DNA from 2 places in the [Clostridium] hylemonae DSM 15053 genome. Region 2 is predicted to be linked to the other one. Evidence: a T-box and tRNA genes for the amino acid it is inferred to sense, from the RefSeq annotation. Region 2 holds a T-box; the other holds one or more tRNA genes.
What was found. The T-box of region 2 lies ahead of LAJLEIBI_RS19545 (valine--tRNA ligase). A T-box ahead of a tRNA ligase gene usually reads a tRNA of that ligase, here a tRNA-Val.

Region 1 (6,485 bases), 900 kb from region 2:
CCGCCGCAAATGTGACCGAAGAACCGAAGACTTCTCCCGCCAGTCGGCTTACCGTGCCCATGCTTCCCATGGACATTGTGATCACCGGGCGGCTGTCCGGCTCTTCCCTCACCGTGAGTGTGGCGTCAAGGAGCGTGAGCACATCGCGGCCGCAGTTCGGCATGACGGCGATCTTCCATATATCCGCTCCGAGCTCCTTCATATAATGCAGTCTGCCGAGCAGTTCTTCCTTCGGCGGCGTCTTATCAAAGTCATGGCTGGATGCCACCGCCTTGACTCCTGCGCTCTGTACTTCTCTGATGATACTGCGTGCCTGTCCGGCAAAGGAACATACTTCCACGTCAATGAGATCCGCATATCCGGACCGGGCCACCGCCGTATTGAGCTGTACATATTCTGCTTCGCTTATCCGTGCAGCGCCGCCCTCCTTCGCTGTCCGGAAGGTAAAGAGAAGGGGAATATCTCCGAGCGCTTCCCTGAGCTGTGCGGCGGTCTCCACTGCCTTGCCGCAGTCTTTTGCGTCTGTGTACCAGTCTGCCCTCCACTCCGCCATATCCAGCGGAAGATCAGCCAGAGCTCTGGCCTGTGCAGCGATCTCCTCTTTTCCTGTCTCCACGATCGGGACGCAGATCTTGGGGCGTCCTTCTCCTATTTTTATATTTCTTACGGTCACTGGATCCATACAGTTCTCCTTCCTTTACACAACTTCGTTGATATATATTTCTGACAGTGGTATGACTTTGTTCAGTTCCTCTTTCATGCGTTCCGACATGTGCGCCCCTTCTCTCCTGCATGCATCCTCTGCCGTGCATGCGCCGAATATAAGTTCACCGAGAACGGATATGGGAATCGTACCTTCGCTGTTCTCTTCCTTCCCCTCCATCAGCATGACACCGGAATGCTCCGTCCCTGTGAGAACGACGCAGCGGCAGTTGTCCTCTATGACAGGGTCTGTGATGCAGAAGCATACTGCAGTCAGGCTTCTGAGGCTCAGGCTCATGAGCAGCCGGCGCGCGTCGACGGGGCGCACCATGATCAGCGGCCTGCCTGTCTCTACTTCCGGAACATACGGGCGGCAGTCCGTGATCACTCCGTCCCGCCGGTACAGCATAAGCTTCCCGCCGTCTGCACCGTACTCCTTTTTAAGCCGCTCATAATAGGCGGCGCTTCGGACGGCAAAGACATCGTAACGGCTCTCCAGATACCGGTTTGCAGCCTCTGCGAGCTCCTGGCATTCTCCATATGAGAGTTCGCGGATGTCCGTATCCGCACATGCTTCATCCGGGCGCTGCCCGTCTGCACACGCACAGAAGCTTCTCTTCTGCTCATACACCGTGCGGAAATCATAGGGCAGATAGATCGCCTCCGCCGCCGGCATCAGAAAGGTGAACGTCTCGCCTGCCTCATACATTGCCTTGAGCGCGCTGTTCAGAAGCAGCCCCATATAGCCCCGCCTGCGGTAAGCCGCCCTCGTGGCCACCGCCACAATATAATGCGCCGTCTGCCTCCTGCCGTTTACACTCATCTCATAAGGATTGAGGTGCAGCATCGCCTGGATGTCCCCGTCTTCTTCTATCACATATATCTTGTTGTCTTTTATCTTCTCTGTGTAATAATAATCTACAAAGCTGCCGCTGTCATCTGGAAACACTTCTTCATAGAGCGGCCTTGTCAAAACGTGTTCTTCCCTGGATAGTTTTCTGATCTTCATCTATTTACTCCTTTTTAAGGCTAACTGTCTCGTTCAATATAAGGAATATGTCTATGTTATAAAAATAGACTGCGCACTGCGCAATCTATCTCTGTCAACTCCTTACATTCTGCTGCGCGGACAGCCGGAACATCCGCCGCACCCGCCTTCCGCCGGGCCTACCGCGTAGCTTGCATTCGCGATCGTCTCGATGCCTGCAACGGCCTGTGCCGATATTCCTTCTCCGGCCCCGGTAAATCCAAGCCCTTCTTCCGTGGTCGCCTTTATATTCACCTGGCTTACGTCCAGATGCAGCGCGGCTGCGACATTTTCCCGCATCTTTTCTATATGGGGCGCCATCTTCGGCCGCTGCGCGATTATCGTCGCGTCGATGTTGCCGATGACATAAAGCTCTTCCTCGACCAGCCCGCCGACACGTTCCAGAAGCTTCATGCTGGATGCCCCTTCATATTCCGGGTCCGTATCCGGGAAATGCCTTCCGATATCTCCAAGCGCAGCTGCTCCAAGCAGCGCGTCCATGATGGCATGGAGGAGCACGTCCGCGTCAGAATGTCCGAGCAGACCTTTCTCATGAGGGATCTTCACTCCACCGACGATCAGCTCTCTTCCTTCCACAAGCTTATGAACATCATAGCCCATTCCTACCCGCATATTATTACTCCTTCTCTTCGTCAGTCTCTTCTATATTGTTGCCATCTTCCGGAGTTTCTACCACTTCTGCCGTGTTTTCTTCAATTTCCTCCGACGCCGTCTCCTCCTGCGCCTCTTCTATCACATCGTCATCCACCGGCTCCTGCGGCCCTTCTTTCAGATAGGTCCTCACTCCCGTCAGAAGCCAGCCAATACCTATCACCGCAAATGCAGCCCCCGCCAGCGTGTACCACGTATAGTTCTTCGGCATCTCCGTCAGGGCATCCTTGATGAGTCCGATTCCAAGATACGCGAGATATCCTCCTGTGATAAGCCGGAATACAAAACGTCCTTTTGTCATAATTTTTATCTTCTGCCTCCTGTTTTCTGTACATTTCGTCTCTCTTAAACCGATTAAAAAAACTATATCATAAACTATAATCGAATGCAATAACGGCAGAAAAAGCGCATCGGAAAAAAATTACAAATTTCCTCAAAAAAAGTGTTGACATTTTCCCGATTTCAATAGTATAATAGCAAAGCGGGTTGCGAGAGAACAACCTCAAAAAATGGGATCATAGCTCAGCTGGGAGAGCATCTGCCTTACAAGCAGAGGGTCATAGGTTCGAGCCCTATTGGTCCCATTTACAAAAAAAGATTTATCTTTTTTTGTGTCAATTTGATATCTGGCGGGATAGCTCAGTTGGCTAGAGCATACGGTTCATACCCGTAGTGTCGCTGGTTCAAATCCAGTTCCCGCTACTTTAAAGACTCATCTGCTGTGATGAGTTTTTTTGTTTGGAAATTCAAAAGGATCGACGATGGGGTCAGGCCCCTATGGAATATAACTCCATAGGGGCCTGACCCCTTTGCGCGGATCTATGTTCTGTCAGAGAACTTTTTTCTATACGATTCCCTGGGCCGTCATTGCTTCTACTACTTTTTCAAAACCTGCGATGTTGGCGCCTACTACGTAATTGCCTTCAGCATCGTAGCGTTTTGCGGCGTCGGCCATATTGTGGCAGATATTTATCATGATTCCCTGCAGCTTTGAATCTACCTCATCAAAGGACCAGCTTAAGCGCTCGCTGTTCTGGGACATCTCGAGGGCAGATGTGGCAACTCCGCCGGCATTGGCAGCTTTGCCGGGCGCAAACAGCACGCCGTGGCTCTGAAGGTATTCCGTCGCCTCCAGCGTCGTCGGCATGTTGGCTCCTTCCGCAACTGCGATACATCCGTTTTCTGTGAGCTGTTTCGCGTCTTCGATGAGAAGTTCGTTCTGTGTCGCGCACGGCAGTGCGATGTCAGCCTTTACGGACCACACGCCGCGTCCTTCATGATACTCGGAGTTTGGACGGTAGTTCTTATATTCCGTCAGTCTTGCACGGTTCACTTCCTTGATCTCTTTGAGCGCGGACACATCGATGCCGTCCGGGTCATATACCCATCCGTTGGAATCGCTGACTGTCACGACTTTTGCGCCTAGCTGCTGTGCCTTCTGGGTCGCGTAGATCGCCACATTTCCGGAACCGGATACAGCGATCGTTTTGCCTGCGATGTCATGCCCGTTGATCTTCAGCATTTCTTTCGTGAGGTATAACAGGCCATATCCTGTCGCTTCTGTCCTTGCGAGGGAACCGCCGTAGCTCAGCCCCTTCCCTGTAAGTACGCCTTCATATACGCCGCGGATCCTCTTGTACTGTCCGAACATATAACCGATCTCTCTGGCTCCTGTTCCTATGTCTCCGGCCGGAACATCCGTATCCGCGCCGATATATTTACACAACTCTGTCATAAAGCTCTGGCAGAATGCCATGACCTCTCTGTCTGATTTCCCCTTCGGGTCGAAATCAGAACCGCCCTTTCCTCCGCCGATCGGCAGACCTGTCAGCGAATTCTTGAATATCTGTTCAAACCCGAGAAATTTGATGATTCCGAGATTTACAGACGGATGAAGCCGAAGTCCTCCCTTGTAAGGTCCGATCGCACTGTTGAACTGCACGCGGTATCCGGTGTTCACCTGCACCTGGCCTTTGTCGTCCACCCACGGCACACGGAACTTAAACTGGCGCTCCGGTTCAACAAGCCGCTCAAGCAGCGCGTCTCTTCTGTACTTTTCCTCATTTGCTTCCACCACTACTCTGAGCGATTCGAGCACTTCCTTTACAGCCTGGTGGAACTCCGGTTCCGCCGGGTTCTTGGCAACTACTTTCTCCAGCACTTCATCAACGTAAGACATATTAACTCCTCCTTGGTTTTCATATTCATTCAGGCGGGCAGATCGTGTTTTCTGTTATAGCAAAAGAGGAATAGACCGACTCGGCTATTCCTCCTGACCTCTCTGTCCATTTACCATCTTAAAGTATTCCGATGGAAATGACAAGAATTTTTTTTGGTTTTTTCCACTTTTTTGCAACTTTTCCATTTCATTCTTGCAAACATATTGTTTTTTATGCAGTATTCATGGTTTTCGCATCTCAAATTGCATGTTTCTAAAATATTTTCTTCAAATCACTCCCCTTTTTCTTTCTCATTTCCCCGGCTTCGCAGCTTTTTCCCGGCGACAGCCGTTATCACAGCAAGGGCACAGACTGCTGCCAGTATATAGACTGCCGCCGGAGACTCATCTCCTGTCGCCAGACTTCCCGCCCGATCTGTCTCAGCCGGACTGCCATGTCCAGACGCGCCGTACGCACCGTCCGCGCCTGCCCCGCCACCGTTCGTTCCGGGACGCAGCGCCGGACTTCCTCCCGGCTCTTCCGGGTCAACGCCGCCCGGCAGGCCGCTGCCGCCATTGATATCTCCGCCTGTTCCTGGCTGCACATCTTCATATATAAGTGTGTATACAGAAAACCGGTCTGTCTCTATCGTCACGGTATCTGCCTCTGTATCCAGGTCCTGAAGCACATCCGCAGTCAGCGCTCCGGCGGCGGATCCGTGAACGCGCACGACGGAGAATGTCCGCCGTTTTGCATCCGCCCTGTATGCCTCCGGCACACCGATCACGATGCGCATCGGCACGCCGGGCTCGGCGATCTTCGTCTCCGCACCGTTCTTTATCTTGAAGAAATTAATATCAAGGCTTGCCGCCACGGCCTGATTTTCCTTCATAGCTCCTTCTGTCGCGGCTTTCACGCTGCTGTCCATATGATCCACTTCATGGACGCGCAGTTCAAATCCGATCACGCTGCCGTCCGTGATCTCCTTTTTTTCTTCCTCCGTCAGAAGTGCATCCGCAAGCCGCCTGGAATCTTCTACATTTACCTTTATCCCTGCGGCGCCCTGCCCCATATTCACTTCCACATTCTGGTCCGGACCTGTTTGTTTCCTGATCTTCCAGAGTGAAGCCGTGTCTGTTACCTCGTACGAAAGCTCACCGTTCTTCAGGACGAACCAGTCTGCGGCCGAGTCCGTGTCTGCGCACGATACGAGAACTTCTCCCGGTTTTACTCCCTGATTGATAAGCTGGGCCGGCACCCCGTCTTTCTTGCCGAGATACGCCCTGATCGCAAGCGGACGGTTGAGCGCAATGTCGTCAAAGCACGTAAGTGTATCCGTCACCGTACTGTCTGCCAGCACGAGAGAAGAAGTACACGCGGACGCTGAAGGATTCCCTTTCGTGTCCACATGTCCGCCCCAAACATTCTCAGCTGTCACAGCCTGTAATACAGTCTTAATTTTCTCCGGCGCACTGCTGCTTTTATCCTGGCCGTCGCTCTCCCCGGCGGCGTAAACGGACGGATAACACTGCTGCCCCGCGTCTCCCAGCTCCTTGCAAAAATATCCGGAGATATCGGAAAGTTCGATACGGACCGCTCCGGAGCGGGCCGTCCCCCCTGAGGAAGCCTCACCGCTGCCATAGATATTTCCGGCGACTTCACCTTTGCTTACAGCCAGACTCACAGCCCCCTTTATATCCGCCGAGGAACCGCTTCCGGATGCTTCCCCGCCTCCGTAGAACGCATGGCATACCCAGTAGTCTTCAAACTGCTCCTCCACCGGTGTGACGCACGCCGTCACGTCGATATCCACGGACCCGGCCCGGGCGCTGCCTCCGCCGGACGCCGTCCCTCCGCCGTACAGATAACCGTACAGATTAAAACAGTTCTGCACCTGTATGGATATGTTGCCCGCCACATCCGCG
Region 2 (6,485 bases):
CGCGTTGAACGGCGTGACTCTCTTGAGCAGCATATATCCGTTCGCTACACCGAGGATCAGCCAGAATACGCTGATCAAGATCCTGACAAATACTCTTCTCCTGAACAGATATACAATGGAAAATGTAATGAATATCATAAATGCATTGTACAAAAATACCATCGGCGTGCCTGTCATATAATCCAATGCTTCAAACAGCGAATGCCTTGATATGGCCTCGATCACAATGTTGAGCACACAGGCAAGAAGCGCGTGGAACAGGAGAGAAAACCGGTTCATAAACTTATACACCGGCTTCATCTTCCTCGCAAAAGCACTGTTGCGCCGCTGTTCTATGATCATGGCGCGCCGTTCCTTTCTCGCCTTCCAGTATGCCTTCACATCTTCCTTGTTCATATTTTTTAATTTATGAAATGTACCTTTAATGTCAGGTCTCTTAATCTGAATCTTCATAATATCCCTTATGACTGTCTGGACTTAAGCCCTTCCAGTCTTTCTTTTACCTGTTCCAGCATCTGCTGATATTTTACAAGTTTGTCTTTTCCTCCTGAACCTTTGCCTCCGGCCTTGCTCATAAACTTCTCATTATTCAGCATTCCTGTGGCACGCGCAATTTCTTTCGTAAGACGTGCCTCTTCCTTTGTAAGACGCTCTATTTCCTGTTCAAAATCTACCAGCTCGCTGAGCGGCACATAGGCGGTCGCGTCCGGCACTACGACAGAGACTGCGTCTTCCGCGATACCGTCTTTGTTATGCTGAATGATAAAGTCGCTTGCGCAGGACATTCTTATAATAGAATCCTTGAGCATGTCAAGGCCGTGGCACAGCTTCTCATCCTCGCTCACAACGTAGATCTTTGTTTTCCTTGCCGCAGGCACATTCATCTCCGCACGGATGTTCCGCACGCCGGAAATGACCGCTTTCAGATGTTCTGCTACATCCTCTGCCTCCGGATAGTTCCTGTCCTCCCGGTACTTCGGCCATGCAGACATCATAAGTGACTCTTCCTCCGGCACAAGCTTGCCATAGATCTCTTCTGATACGAAAGGCATAAACGGATGAAGAAGCTTAAGCGCGTCTTTCAGCACCGTTTTCAATACCCACAGCGCAGCATTGGCTGATTCCGGCTCTTCCTCTGCGCGGTAGATTCTCTGCTTCGCGATCTCAATATACCAGTCGCAGAATTCATCCCAGATGAAATCATATACCTTCTGAAGCGCAATACCGAGTTCAAATTTATCCATATTTTCCGTCATTTCACGGATCAGACGGTTACATTTGGATAAGATCCATCTGTCGCCTGGCAGAAGTTCAGACGCCTCAGGCTCTGTTATCTCTTTCCCTTCAATATTCATCAAAATAAAGCGGGACGCGTTCCATACCTTGTTTGCAAAATTACGGCTTGCTTCCACTCTCTCGTTATAAAACGCATATCATTGCCCGGCGCGTTCCCGGTCACAAGCGTCATACGCAGAGCGTCCGCTCCATACTGTTCAATGATCTCCAGCGGGTCAATGCCATTTCCAAGTGATTTACTCATCTTACGTCCGAGAGAATCTCTCACGAGACCGTGGATAAATACAGTGTGGAACGGTGATTTTCCGGTATGCGCGTATCCGGAAAATACCATACGTATCACCCAGAAGAAGATAATATCATATCCTGTGACGAGCACATCGGTAGGATAGAAGTAATCCAGATCTTCATTCTGCTTTGGCCAGCCGAGTGTAGAAAACGGCCACAGCGCAGAGCTGAACCATGTATCAAGCGTATCTTCATCCTGTGTAAAATGTGTGCATCCGCAGTGCGGGCATGTCTCCGGCATCTGTCTGGCCACTACAAATTCGCCGCATTCATCACAGTAATAAGCAGGAATCCTGTGTCCCCACCAAATCTGACGGGAAATACACCAGTCTCGTATGTTTTCCAGCCAGTGCAGATATATTTTGTCAAAACGCTCCGGCACGAACTTCAATTCACCTGTCTTTACCGCTTCTATGGCCGGCTTCGCAAGCTCTTCCATCTTAACGAACCACTGCTGCTTGATGAGCGGCTCCACTGTTGTATGGCACCGGTCATGTGTTCCTACATTATGTGAGTGAGGAACGACCTTCACCAGATACCCCTGCTCTTCAAGATCTCTGACGATGCGCTTTCTCGCCTCATACCGCTCCAGACCCGCATATGCTCCGCCATTTTCATTGATGGTCGCGTCGTCATTCATCACATTGATCTCCGGCAGATCGTGGCTTTCCGACCTCAAAGTCATTCGGGTCGTGAGCCGGCGTGATCTTCAGAGCGCCGGTACCAAATTCTTTGTCCACATAATAGTCGGCGACGATCGGTATCTCTCTGTTCACAAGCGGAAGAAGCGCCGTCTTCCCTACAATGTCTTTGTACCGCTCGTCGTCCGGATGTACCGCGATCGCAGTATCGCCGAGCATCGTCTCCGGCCGGGTAGTCGCTATCTCAAGAAAGTCCTCTGTTCCCACGATCGGATACTTCAATGCCAGAAGGAACCGTCCTGTTCCTCATGTTCAACCTCCGCATCCGAAAGAGACGTCTTGCAGACCGGACACCAGTTGATGATTCTGGAACCTTTGTAAATATATCCTTCCTCATACAGCTTGATGAACACTTCTTCTACCGCCTCGGGCAGCCGTCATCCATTGTAAACCGTTCTCTGTCCCAGTCGCATGACACGCCAAGCTTCTTAAGCTGTCCTTCTATTGTCCCCGCATATTCTTCTTTCCACTGCCATGTTCTCTCCAGGAACTTTTCGCGTCCAAGTTCTTTTTATCTATCCCTTCTTCTTTCAGCTGGTTTGTAACTTTAACTTCCGTCGAAATGGCCGCATGGTCTGTCCGGGGATCCACAGTGCATTGTATCCCTGCATCCTCTTATACCGGATCAATATATCCTGCAGTGTATTATCAAGTGCATGTCCCATATGAAGCCTGCCTGTGATATTCGGCGGCGGCATCACGGTCGTAAACGGCTTTCTGCTTCTGTCTACTTCAGCATGAAAATACTTGCTCTCACACCATTTTCATATAATTTCGGCTCAATCTCTTTCGGATTGTAAGTTGTTTCAGATTCTGACTCATAGTTTCCTCCTCATACTCCTTCGTAAATATTTCACACTTATTTCACAAATCGGGGTATAAAAATCACCCCTTACCAGCATGTAAAGGGCGAAATAAAATCCGCGGTACCACCTTCATTATATAGAAGAAACAACTTCCATATATCTCATCATATTCTTTAACGGGAACGACTCCGGGGTGGCCTACTCATCTTTCAGCCATCCGGCTCCAAAGCTACCTTCCGCCACTCCTTCTTGAAACCACCTTCCAGCCTGTGAATGGTTCTCTCTTGCAAGGGCAGTGCCGTACTCTTCTTCTTCAACGCCTTTATCTTCATAAACTAATGAATATCATAGCCATCCGGGCCCGGTTTGTCAAGGTGTTTAAGGAATTTTCAGAATATCTTAAGGAGTTAAAATTAATGGTTTTCATCGCTCTGATCTTGTGTTATAATCTTGCCATGGGGTATTAGCGCAGTTGGGAGCGCGCCACACTGGCAGTGTGGAGGCCACGGGTTCAAGTCCCGTATACTCCATGTCGCGAAAGATAGTTAAAATCCGCAATCCCTTTAATATCAAGGGATTGCGGATTTACGCTCCAGGCTTCGTTGCATATATTCTTACGATAATCTGAACAGTCTGCTCCATGTCTTCTCTCCGACACTACCATCTGCCGCGAGTCCGTGCGCTTTCTGGAATGCTCTGATTGCCGCCTATATCTTTGGTCCGCTAATCCCGTCAACAGCTCCATAATATTACCTATGGGAATTAAGCAGCTCTTGTACAAATACTGTTATATTGTCCCTGCTCATCTGACCAGGCTGCGGGCGTCCGACCAGCGAGTTCTTGCCGGCGATTCCATCTCCAATCTGATAACTGATGCCCGAACGTGAAGTCGCAAATACGCCACAGTGAGTCTGTTTCCAAGCCCTCCACATTTTTTAGAATTTTGCCAGATAACATCCTGAAAAGATAGCGTCAAACCCGACCCTGTCACAAAATCTTGAGATGCCATATTGGCCCAAGTTCTTCCACCAAAAGTATCCGCAAACTTTATTGAACTATTTTCGATGTAGGGGATATATGGTCTCTGTTTTATATTTGTTAGAGTAGATACTCCAAGTCCAAGCACTGCTGTATTTTGGCTTTCATAGGGAGGCCTTGCAAGGACATAATACTACTTGATTGTGAACTGTGCAGCAACTTACAAGTGCAATATACATACACTAATCTGCCCACCTTTATATAGTGCGATGATGTAACCTCCGTCACCCCAAGTTATGCAGTTTACTTATAGGTGTCCATGTCCCCACTTCAAAATCTAATTTATCTTTTAAAATCTTTCCCTGCCGCGCATCCAGCGCATAGCCCTCTTCCGTCGTCTCAAGGTTGTTCGCGATATTTACCGGACCGGACGGTCCCTGATCTCCTTTATCTCCCTTTGGTCCCTGGATTCCCTGCGGACCCTGTGGGCCAGCTGCGCCGGTATCTCCCTTGTCACCTTTTGGTCCTTGTACGCCGGATGCTCCCGGGTCGCCTTTTGGTCCTGTCGCGCCGGTTGGTCCCTGCGGTCCGGCAGCACCGGTATCACCTTTGGTCCAGTTGCCCCTGCGGACCTGTCGCACCTGTCGGCCCTTGAGGCCCTGTCAGTCCCTGTGGGCCGGTCAGTCCCTGAGGACCTGTGGCCGGTCGCGCCCTGAGGGCCCATCGGACCAGCCTCTCCTCTGTCACCCTTATCGCCTTTCGGACCCGTTGCCGATACACCTGAGTCGGTGTCACCAATGTACCAATTGCCGCTGGCACCGATATGCGGTGTGATACCGTCGTCACCTCTTGCTTTGACCCCTGTATCATAATTGTTAATAAACCAGTTGCCATTTTCACCAATATAAATTTCCGGTATAAAGCTTGTGTTTTCTTCCATTCTTTTGTTCCTCCCTTTGATTTGATAACTGTATCTTATCAATATCTTGTGGGACAAATAGGGACATGCCGATAGTTTTTCAGTTCGTTCATCACGGACACAAGACCGGAAGAATATTTACCGCCTGCAGAGCTGCTTCTGCATTGATACATTCCTTATCCGCTGCCTCCTTTTTCCATACAGACTTTAGAGCATTCCCAGTGACTTTAAGATATATAACCAGCCGGTCAGCGTAAACGCACTCAAAAATGTTGTCAGCATAATAACGCTGGATGACAATACGCCCTCATGCCCCATATTCTTTGCCATAACAAAACAGCTGACCGTCGTGGCAGAACCGAGCATGACCAGTATTGCAACCAGTTTCTCTTCCCGGAAGCCCATCTGTATGGCGACAGGCAGAAACAGACTGCAAAATCCTATCAGCTTCAATGCAGCTGCGGTAAGCGAAGGCTTCACTTTGGCGAAAGCCTTCTTTATATCAAAGGAAGCTCCCATAGCAATAAGTCCCATCGGCGTTGCCATTCCCGCAACATTTGAAACCGTTTTTCCATAACATGAGGCATTGGGATCTTGAGCACAGACCACATAAGACCTGCGGCTATACCGATGATGATCGGATTTGTTATGATCCCCGCAGTGTCTGCCTCCACACCGTGCCATTTAACTTTCCCCGCTCGGGACTGAACGTAGAAAGCATTGCGACTGCCATGACGTTGTATAATGGTACACTGCCGATGATCATAAGAGGGCCATCCCTGCCGTCCCATATATATTTTGAATAAAAGCTATTCAAGAAGTGCCGCGCTGCTCCGGTAAGAAGACTGTATAAATTCTCCTGTATAGATCTGTCTCTCCACAAAAGAAACCGCAGTAGAGATGGCGATACTGACAACCGTTGCCAGAAGACAGAATAATACAAACCGCACATCCCATACCTGCCGGAAATCCACTGTGGCAAGGTCATTAAAACAAGTACCGGCAGGGGAACAAGAAACACAAACCGGTTCATCTTCGCCGCGAAATCATCATCGATCCATCCTATATATTTGAGAAACAGTCCCAGAAGCATTAGCAAAAATACCGGAACGGTAGCATTTAGACTAAAACCAAGTTATCCATAATATCTCCCTGCTGGGGTTGGTTGGGGACGGGGATTTTAAAATCCCCGTCCCCAACCCGTTTTACCCTGTCCTTTTACTGAAATAATTTTTTGTAAATATAATAATCTTCATTTTTATACACATTTATAACGATACGTTCCACTTCGGATGTGGATAAGTATTTATCGATCACTTGTACTGCAATTTCTGCTGCCAGTTTATTCGGGAAGTGAAATTCTCCTGTTGAAATACAGCAGAATGCGATTGACCTTAAGCCTTGTTTTCTGCCAGCTTCAGACAGCTTTTATAGCATGACTTTAACTGCTCCTTTTGTTCTTCAGTCACCTGCACGCCGACTATCGGTCCGACTGTA

Region 1: it encodes a tRNA-Val, which carries the amino acid that the T-box ahead of LAJLEIBI_RS19545 (valine--tRNA ligase) is inferred to sense. The anticodon was not compared.

The regions. Positions count from the first base shown of each region.
Region 1 is NZ_CP036524.1:2,171,548-2,178,032, forward strand. Features, by position in the region: gene aroD (type I 3-dehydroquinate dehydratase) at 1-682, opposite strand, end outside; gene LAJLEIBI_RS10100 (GNAT family N-acetyltransferase) at 698-1,711, opposite strand; gene ispF (2-C-methyl-D-erythritol 2,4-cyclodiphosphate synthase) at 1,814-2,362, opposite strand; gene LAJLEIBI_RS10110 (hypothetical protein) at 2,367-2,702, opposite strand; tRNA gene LAJLEIBI_RS10115 (tRNA-Val) at 2,913-2,985, shown strand; tRNA gene LAJLEIBI_RS10120 (tRNA-Met) at 3,030-3,103, shown strand; gene gdhA (NADP-specific glutamate dehydrogenase) at 3,246-4,580, opposite strand; gene LAJLEIBI_RS10130 (ICP22 family protein) at 4,853-6,485, opposite strand, start outside.
Region 2 is NZ_CP036524.1:3,073,953-3,080,437, forward strand. Features, by position in the region: gene LAJLEIBI_RS14340 (hypothetical protein) at 1-453, opposite strand, end outside; partial or broken gene LAJLEIBI_RS19545 (valine--tRNA ligase) at 462-3,069, opposite strand; T-box leader at 3,188-3,417, opposite strand; tRNA gene LAJLEIBI_RS14350 (tRNA-Ala) at 3,549-3,621, shown strand; gene LAJLEIBI_RS19820 (peptidoglycan-binding domain-containing protein) at 3,706-3,792, opposite strand; gene LAJLEIBI_RS19825 (hypothetical protein) at 4,354-4,710, opposite strand; gene LAJLEIBI_RS19920 (AEC family transporter) at 5,196-5,534, opposite strand; gene LAJLEIBI_RS19925 (hypothetical protein) at 5,798-5,938, opposite strand; partial or broken gene LAJLEIBI_RS19560 (protein-ADP-ribose hydrolase) at 6,207-6,485, opposite strand, start outside.